DNA from 2 places in the Paenibacillus xanthanilyticus genome. Region 1 is predicted to be linked to the other one. Evidence: a T-box and tRNA genes for the amino acid it is inferred to sense, from the RefSeq annotation. Region 1 holds a T-box; the other holds one or more tRNA genes.

The links. The T-box of region 1 lies ahead of tyrS (tyrosine--tRNA ligase). A T-box ahead of a tRNA ligase gene usually reads a tRNA of that ligase, here a tRNA-Tyr.
Region 2: it encodes a tRNA-Tyr, which carries the amino acid that the T-box ahead of tyrS (tyrosine--tRNA ligase) is inferred to sense. The anticodon was not compared.

Annotation. Positions count from the first base shown of each region.
Region 1 is NZ_JBHUHA010000002.1:543,844-548,254, forward strand. Features, by position in the region: gene ACFSKT_RS19550 (DUF6376 family protein) at 1-345, shown strand, start outside; gene ACFSKT_RS19555 (hypothetical protein) at 431-787, opposite strand; gene ACFSKT_RS19560 (DUF2164 domain-containing protein) at 842-1,102, opposite strand; gene tyrS (tyrosine--tRNA ligase) at 1,244-2,524, opposite strand; T-box leader at 2,579-2,809, opposite strand; gene ACFSKT_RS19570 (NADH:flavin oxidoreductase) at 3,118-4,248, shown strand; gene ACFSKT_RS19575 (VOC family protein) at 4,333-4,411, opposite strand, start outside.
Region 2 is NZ_JBHUHA010000002.1:3,072,502-3,076,912, reverse strand. Features, by position in the region: gene ACFSKT_RS31030 (ABC transporter ATP-binding protein) at 1-884, opposite strand, end outside; gene ACFSKT_RS31025 (PucR family transcriptional regulator) at 976-2,118, opposite strand; tRNA gene ACFSKT_RS31020 (tRNA-Lys) at 2,267-2,342, opposite strand; tRNA gene ACFSKT_RS31015 (tRNA-Tyr) at 2,359-2,444, opposite strand; tRNA gene ACFSKT_RS31010 (tRNA-Phe) at 2,470-2,545, opposite strand; tRNA gene ACFSKT_RS31005 (tRNA-Asp) at 2,570-2,646, opposite strand; tRNA gene ACFSKT_RS31000 (tRNA-Val) at 2,657-2,732, opposite strand; tRNA gene ACFSKT_RS30995 (tRNA-Met) at 2,739-2,815, opposite strand; rRNA gene ACFSKT_RS30990 (23S ribosomal RNA) at 3,011-4,411, opposite strand, start outside.

The DNA of each region.
Region 1 (4,411 bases):
GCGACGTCCTATGTCAATAACGCGACCGAATTCGCGAACAACCTGCCGACGCTGGCCGAGCAAGCGCTGCTCGACCCCGCCGCGCGCGACAGCCTGCAGCAGTCGTTCGAGACAATGAAGACCGATATTACGCAGTTCAATGAACTAACGGCCCCCGGCTTCGCCGAGGACGTTCACCAGACGCTGGTCGGTTACAACGAAACGCTGCTGACGCAGGTCAACACGTATTTGGAGCAAATCCAAAACAACGTCATCGACCTCGAAGCGCTCCAGCAGTCGCCGATTATTCAGACGCTTGGCAACATCACCGATACGCTTGGACAGCTTAGTCAGTTAGGGCAGTAAATACGAAAAACCTTCATTCCACCACATGGCGGGATGAAGGTTTTTTCTTTATTCTACATATCCTGCATATACCCATGTTAGTAATTTAATTGAAATATCCTTCCCCAACTTGCCAAGTTAATAATTCAATTTTTTCTACTATTTCTGCCTTATCGTTCGTACTGAATGAGACAAGTGGAGATTGCCAATCACGACCTTTGATTAGTACCAATCCATAATGGCCACTTGGATCTGCCTCTGGGTACCAACCCACATCTAAAACAATATCGTATCTAGTATGTTGGAGCTGCAATAAATCTTCGGTAAAGCAGAACCACCTTTCGTTCTTTTCAGCTCCTAATTCCTTAGGGTCGAGTTCTAAAAACGAATTGTAGGATACCTCCCAGCATGAAGGAATTCTTAAAGGCTGAAATCTAGGAGGATTCTTTATTATTATTTTCATTTTGTCACCTGCCTCCTATCATCGCTTCGCCCACTACCCATCCTCGACCAGCCATTAACGCCTCCGCGCGTCCGTCATCGGCTTCTCGATCGCATACAGCTCCTCCTCGAGCGAAGCCACCTTGTCGCGGATGACCGCTCTGGCGTCGCCAAGCGCTTGGTTATAGATGTAAGGCGTTAATTCTTTCAGCATGAATTCGACGAGATTTTCGGCGGCTAACTGACCGATTTCCTTGTCGAATTCGTCGTACACGTACGATTGGACCTTTTCGGCCAAGACCAGCTTCTGATCCTGCGGCATTTTGAGCGGTTTCATAGGCGTTCCTCCCCATAGGTTATTGGACGGTTAAAAATAATGGCGTGCCAAATTGAAGTTCAATTCGCACGCCATTCCATGTCTCGTTGTCCGCCGCCGCCCATTCGCTGCTTGCCGCACACGAGCGTCAGTCGTTACTCACTATTCGAATTTCGCCAGGTAGTAATTCTTCTTGCCGCGCTTGATGACCGCGTACTTCCCGTGCAGCTTGTGGTCGTCGCCGATCTGCGCGTCGATGCTCGTCAGCTTCTCGCCGTTGACGGATACCGCGCCGCTCTCGATATCCTGCTTCGCTTGACGGCGGGACGGCGCCGCGCCGCTCTCGATCAGCAGGTCGATCAGGCCGCGCGCCTCGCCGCCGCTAATGACGGTCGTCGGCATGTCGGACAGCGCCTCGACGAGCTCGGCCTCGCTCAGCTTCGTCACGTCGCCGGAGAACAGCGCCTGCGTGATTTTCTCCGCGCTCTCCACCGCCTCGCCGCCGTGCACGATGCGCGTCACTTCGCGGGCCAGCTCGCGCTGCGCCGCGCGTTTCTCCGGATGCGCCGCCAGCTCGGCTTCGAGCGCCCCGATCTGCTCGCGCGTGAGGAACGTGAAGTATTTCAGGAATTTAATGACGTCGCTGTCGTCCGTATTGATCCAGAACTGGTAGAACTGGTACGCGCTCGTCTTGCTCCGGTCGAGCCAGACCGCGCCGGATTCGGACTTGCCGAACTTCTTGCCGTCGCTCTTCGTCACGAGCGGCATCGTCAGGCCGAACGCGTCGCCCCCGCCCATTTTGCCGATCAGGTCCAGCCCGGCCGTAATGTTGCCCCATTGGTCGCTGCCGCCCAGCTGAAGCGAGCAATTCTGCTCCGCATGCAGCTTGTGGAAGTCGTACGCCTGCAGGATCATGTAGCTGAACTCCGTGAAGGAGATGCCGTTGGCCAGACGCGAATCGACCGAATCCTTCGCGAGCATGTAGTTGACGGTGAAGTTCTTGCCCACGTCGCGCAGGAACGTAATGACGTCCAGCGGCGCGATCCAATCGTAGTTGCTCACCAGCTTCGCCGAGTTGTCCGTGCTCTCGAAATCAAGGAAGCGCGACAGCTGGTTCTTCAGGCTATCCGTCCAGCTTGCTACCGTGTCGGCCGTGTTCAGGGATCGCTCGGAGGAGCGTCCGCTCGGATCGCCGATCAGGCCGGTGCCGCCGCCGACCAGCGCCAGCGGGATATGGCCCGCCAGCTGGAACCGGCGAAGGGTCAGAATCGGCAGCAGGCTGCCGATGTGCAGGCTGTCCGCCGTCGGGTCGAAGCCGCAGTACAGCGTGACACGCTCGCTCTTCAGCTTCTTATCCAGGTTCTCCCGGTCCGTCACTTGGTACACCAGACCGCGGTATTCCAAATCCTCCAATAAATCTTGGCTCGTTATGTTCGTTGTCATGCGAACCCCTCCATCTCCAGTGTGAATAAACAAAAAAGACCCGTCTCTGTCATTGACAGGGACGAGTCATCGCGGTACCACCCTAATTGAACATACGCACGAGGCGCACGTTCCACTCTTGCCGGTTAACGGTCGGCGGCCGCCATGTCCTTCTGCCTGCAGGTCAGTTTCGGATCATGGAGCTCCGGGATGTAATTCGCGTTCACGCGCGTACCGGCTTGCACCACCCGCCGGCTCTCTGAGATCGCGTTCGTTCACGCTACTTGTTCCCTTCCAAGCTTCATATTCAAGCTGACACAACTTTACCGAATTCGAACCCCTCCTGTCAATAGCCGCCTTGGCAAAGGGCGGCGAACGCGCGGAAAATAAGGACCGTCCTCATCCCCCCTAGTATTCGCATACGATCGGCAGGAGCCATCTCATCTTCTCCGCTGAGTATGGACGCCGCCGTATTAGGTCAATCGACTCATTTTATCGACATCGAATCGTACTTACTTTATTTTCGTAAGCAAATGTGAGAAGATGAGCGAAGCAACCGAAAATCGCCAATGTTATCCAGTTCCGTTAGGTCCATATGCGAGGAGGAATATGTCATGTCGCTTCAAGAAAACGCCAAGCAAGAAGTATCCGCCGCTCCGCTGTTCGCGCCTTTCGAATCGGCCGGCTTCAAACTCTCGAATCGGATCGTCATGGCGCCGATGACGCGCGGGTTCTCCCCGAACGGCGTTCCCGGCCAAGACGTGGCGGATTATTACCGCCGCCGCGCGGAGAACGGCGTCGGGCTGATCGTGACGGAAGGTACGCTCATCAATCATCCAGCCGCTGGTGCCAGTCCGAACTGGCCGAATTTCCACGGCGAAGCGGCGCTGCAAGGGTGGGCGAACGTCGTTCAGGCGGTGCATGAGGCCGGCGGACGCATCATACCGCAGCTATGGCATGTCGGGATGGCGCGCCCGGTCGGCAGCCAGCCGAATCCGGAGGCGCCGCCAGTCGGTCCATCCGGCTTGGATCTGGAAGGCAGCGCCGTGAACGAACCACTCTCCGAGGAAGAGATTGGCTCGCTGATTGCCGCCTACGCGCAAGCGGCGGCCGATGCGAAACGCATCGGCTTCGACGGCATCGAGCTGCACGGGGCGCACGGTTATCTGATCGACCAGTTCTTCTGGGAACGCACGAACCGCCGCTCGGACCGCTACGGCGGCGATCTCGTCCAGCGCACGACGTTCGCAGCCGAAGTGATTCGCGCCTGCCGCGCGGCCGTTGGACCGGACTTCCCGATCGTGCTTCGCTTTTCGCAGTGGAAGAGCTCGGACTATACCGCCAAACTCGCTGCCACGCCGGAGGAGCTCGGCCAGTTTCTCGCGCCGCTGGTCGACGCTGGCGTCGACGTCTTCCACTGCTCGACCCGCCGGTTCTGGGAACCGGAATTCGAAGGCTCCGACCTCAACCTCGCCGGCTGGACGAAGAAACTGACCGGCAAACCGGTCATCTCCGTCGGTTCCGTTGGCTTGGACGGCGACTTCATGGATTACTTCCGCAAAGGCGCGAGCTCGGACGTTGAGCGCATCGACGGCCTGCTCGAACGGCTGGCGCGCGACGAGTTCGACCTGGTCGCCGTCGGCCGCGCCCTGCTCGCCGATCCGGCCTGGGCCGCCAAGATCCGCGACGGACGCAACGACGAGCTCGTGCCGTTCACGATGGACGCGACGAAGACGCTGTATTAAATCGAATGTCCAATGAAACGACAAGCACCCGAAGGCAGCCGCGTTCCACGCGGCACCTTCGGGTGCTCTTGCATCATATTGCGTCTATTCCTTCGTCTCGCCATCGTATGCCCGCTGCAGCTCCGCCACGTCCAGCTTGCTCATGCCGAGCATCGCCTGCATG
Region 2 (4,411 bases), 2.5 Mb from region 1:
TCATGGATATCTTCTGGACGAACACCCACAATGATTTCTTTGCCGATGTAGCCTTTCTCGCGAAGCAGTTGTGCTTTGCCTTCTGGAACAACAACGTCAACGCCGTTCGATTTGAAACGAGTAGCGCCGCCTTGCTCCGTCAGCGTACCAGTGATGAAGTTCATTGTAGGCGATCCGATGAAGCCTGCAACGAAAATGTTAACCGGGTGGTTGTACAGCTCTTCCGGGGAAGCAGCTTGTTGGATGATACCGTCTTTCATAACGACGATACGGTCACCCATCGTCATGGCTTCGATCTGGTCATGCGTTACGTAGATAACGGTCGTTTCCAGACGTTTAGCCAGTTTGGAGATTTCCGCGCGCATTTGACCGCGAAGTTTCGCGTCCAAGTTGGAGAGCGGTTCGTCCATCAAGAATACTTGCGGCTCACGGACGATCGCACGGCCGAGGGCGACACGTTGGCGCTGACCACCGGAAAGCGCTTTAGGCTTACGGTCAAGCAGGTGTTCGATATCGAGAATTTTAGCGGCTTCACGAACGCGTTTGTCGATTTCCGCTTTTTTGAATTTACGAAGTTTAAGGCCGAATGCCATGTTTTGGTACACGTTCATGTGCGGGTACAGGGCGTAGGATTGGAATACCATCGCGATGTCACGGTCTTTCGGCGCTACGTCGTTAACGAGACGATCGCCAATGAACAATTTACCTTCGGAAATCTCCTCAAGACCTGCGATCATGCGCAGCGTAGTCGATTTACCACAGCCGGACGGACCGACAAGAACGAGGAATTCCTTGTCCTTGATATCAAGGTTAACGTCTTTAACCGAAGCGTTGTCCGAACCAGCATATTTTTTGTAAATATGTTCTAAGCGTACACCTGCCATTTGTATTTCCCCCTAACAGATAGTTGTTCTTCACTACAACTATCTTATCTCACAGGGTCATATGTGACTATGCACAAACTTTACAAAAATACTAAACCCTTTTCGTCACTTTATACAATAGCAGCACGATCTTCACCAAAACCGCGTCTCGGAACTGTCTTACGTCGAGTTCGGTCTCTTGCTTCAGCTTATCGAGGCGGTATAGCAGGGTATTTCGATGGATATATAGCTTCTTCGCCGTCTCGCTTACGTTGCAATCAAGCGCGAAAAACGTTTCCAGCGTGGATAAAATCTCCGGCTCCAAAAACACGTCCGTCCGTTTGAGCGCCTGTTCCACAAAGCGCTGCCGCTGCAATTCCGGGATCGCGCTGAGCAGCCATTCCAGTTGAAGCAGCCATGGCAAGTGGATATTCGATCCCACATGAAACGTGCGTCCCAAATGAACGGTTTCTCTTAGCTGCGACGCCGCCGCTACGATGTCCTTAGCCGGCTGTATGGGCTGAAGAACGGCCAAGTGGCACTCGCCCAGCCATTCGCTTGCGAGCATATCATGCAAGCCGGAAGCGATGGAAGCCAGACTATCCTCCACCGATTCCTCGTCTTCATCCGGTCGATCTTCATTCTGGGCTTCCCGAATAAGCGAGACAGGACCAAGGATCAGCCACTCCTGTTCTTTCAACGGTATGAGAAGGATATCTTCGGATAAAAAGCTTCGCAGGAGCTTCTCGAGATCACCATAGCTGGCTTGTCCGGGTTCAAGCTGGTCCGCGACGAGCAGGAACGGAATCATGGTGCTGTAGAGACGGATTCGGCTGATGAGCCGGTCCGGAACCGTCAATGGCTGATTGCCGTTCTCCAACTGATTGGCGATCCAACTGCCTAACTCTCTCACAATCCGCTCGCCTTCCGGCAAGCCCGAGAACACGTTCTGTTCGGGAGCCTTTACATGCTGGAGCGACCACGCCAACAAGCGAACCTCCGTATCGCTTATCGCGCCTTCGCTTATTTCTAAGGCAAGCACCTGTTCATTAAGAGTGGAGACAACGATATGCATTTCACCCGTAATAAGTCGGATCCAATCGCCTCGTGTGACCGTGTTGAATTGTTGCACGTATTTATTGTTAGAGTCCGTAATCGAGACCAATTCTGTCCAAGCGGTAATCGCCGTTTGGAATTGACGTACCGGCCTTAAAAGGATTTGTTCCAGCTGCCCGATCCAGTTCGCTTCGCTCATCCTCTACCTCTATTCACGAGTATGGTACTCTTTGTTTTTAGGACATTGTACCATACATTGACATGCAATTCAGGTTGTTACGGGAATGGACACATCTGCGAACAAACAAAAAACCTGCGGTCAATGACCACAGGTTGAACATTCGAAATGGTGAGCCATGTAGGACTCGAACCTACGACACCCTGATTAAAAGTCAGGTGCTCTACCAACTGAGCTAATGGCTCTCATCATGTTAGGAAATGGTGGAGGATGATGGATTCGAACCACCGAACTCGTCAGAGAACAGATTTACAGTCTGCTGCGTTTGGCCACTTCGCTAATCCTCCATGCATAACACGAGAGAAAAAGAAATGGTGGCTCGGGACGGAATCGAACCGCCGACACGAGGATTTTCAGTCCTCTGCTCTACCAACTGAGCTACCGAGCCACATCAAGTATTCAATTATATAAATGGCGGAGCCGACGGGATTCGAACCCGCGGTCTCCTGCGTGACAGGCAGGCATGTTAGGCCTCTACACCACGGCTCCGCAATATATATGGTGGAGGTTGACGGGATCGAACCGCCGACCCTCTGCTTGTAAGGCAGATGCTCTCCCAGCTGAGCTAAACCTCCATAGTATGGTAGCGGCGGAGGGACTCGAACCCCCGACCCTCCGGGTATGAACCGAATGCTCTAGCCAGCTGAGCTACGCCGCCACAAAATCCCTTGCTTGTCCTGTATACCGTCAGGGAATTCGATATACATCAGGTGAATAGCGTCGCCAAACGCTATTGTAAGTTCAAAAGCTTCACTGAGCTTGTCAGTTCGCTTTATCCGTTACACCCTGAAAACTGGATACGAAACTCAACACTTTAGCTGTGTTTGTCTAAGCTCTTGCGAACTTAAACCTTTAGGATAAGCCCTCGACCGATTAGTATTCGTCAGCTGCACGCATTGCTGCGCTTCCACCTCGAACCTATCAACCTGGTCGTCTTCCAGGGGTCTTACTAATTGGGAAATCTCATCTTGAGGGGGGCTTCACGCTTAGATGCTTTCAGCGCTTATCCCGTCCGTACTTGGCTACCCAGCGGTGCTCCTGGCGGAACAACTGGTACACCAGCGGTACGTCCATCCCGGTCCTCTCGTACTAAGGACAGCTCCTCTCAAATTTCCTACGCCCACGACAGATAGGGACCGAACTGTCTCACGACGTTCTGAACCCAGCTCGCGTACCGCTTTAATGGGCGAACAGCCCAACCCTTGGGACCTACTTCAGCCCCAGGATGCGATGAGCCGACATCGAGGTGCCAAACCTCCCCGTCGATGTGGACTCTTGGGGGAGATAAGCCTGTTATCCCCAGGGTAGCTTTTATCCGTTGAGCGATGGCCCTTCCATTCGGTACCACCGGATCACTAAGCCCGACTTTCGTCCCTGCTCGACTTGTGGGTCTCGCAGTCAAGCTCCCTTATGCCTTTGCACGCTTCGAATGATTTCCAACCATTCTGAGGGAACCTTTGGGCGCCTCCGTTACATTTTAGGAGGCGACCGCCCCAGTCAAACTGCCCGCCTGACACGGTCCCCCCACCCGATTCAGGGTGGCGGGTTAGAACTCCGATACGATCAGGGTGGTATCCCAACGGCGCCTCCACCCAAGCTGGCGCTCAGGCTTCTCAGGCTCCCACCTATCCTGTACAGATCGTACCAAAGTCCAATATCAAGCTGCAGTAAAGCTCCATGGGGTCTTTCCGTCTTGTCGCGGGTAACCTGCATCTTCACAGGTATTAAAATTTCACCGGATCTCTCGTTGAGACAGCGCCCAAGTCGTTACGCCATTCGTGCGGGTCAGAATTTACCTGACAAGGAATTTCGCTACCTTAGGACCGTTATAGTTACGGCCGCCGTTTACTGGGGCTTCGGTTCATAGCTTCGGGTTGCCCCTAACCACTCCCCTTAACCTTCCAGCACCGGGCAGGCGTCAGCCCGTATACTTCGCCTTACGGCTTCGCACAGACCTGTGTTTTTGCTAAACAGTCGCTTGGGCCTTTTCACTGCGGCCCCCTCGGGCTATTCACCCTACCGAGGCACCCCTTCTCCCGAAGTTACGGGGTCATTTTGCCGAGTTCCTTAACGAGAGTTCTTCCGCGCGCCTTAGCATGCTCTGCTCGCCTACCTGTGTCGGTTTGCGGTACGGGCACCTTGACCTGGCTAGAAGCTTTTCTTGGCAGCGGGAACACATAACCTTCGGTACTGTAATTTTCCCTCCCCATCACAGCCCAGCCTTAACGATGTGCGGATTTGCCTACACATCAGC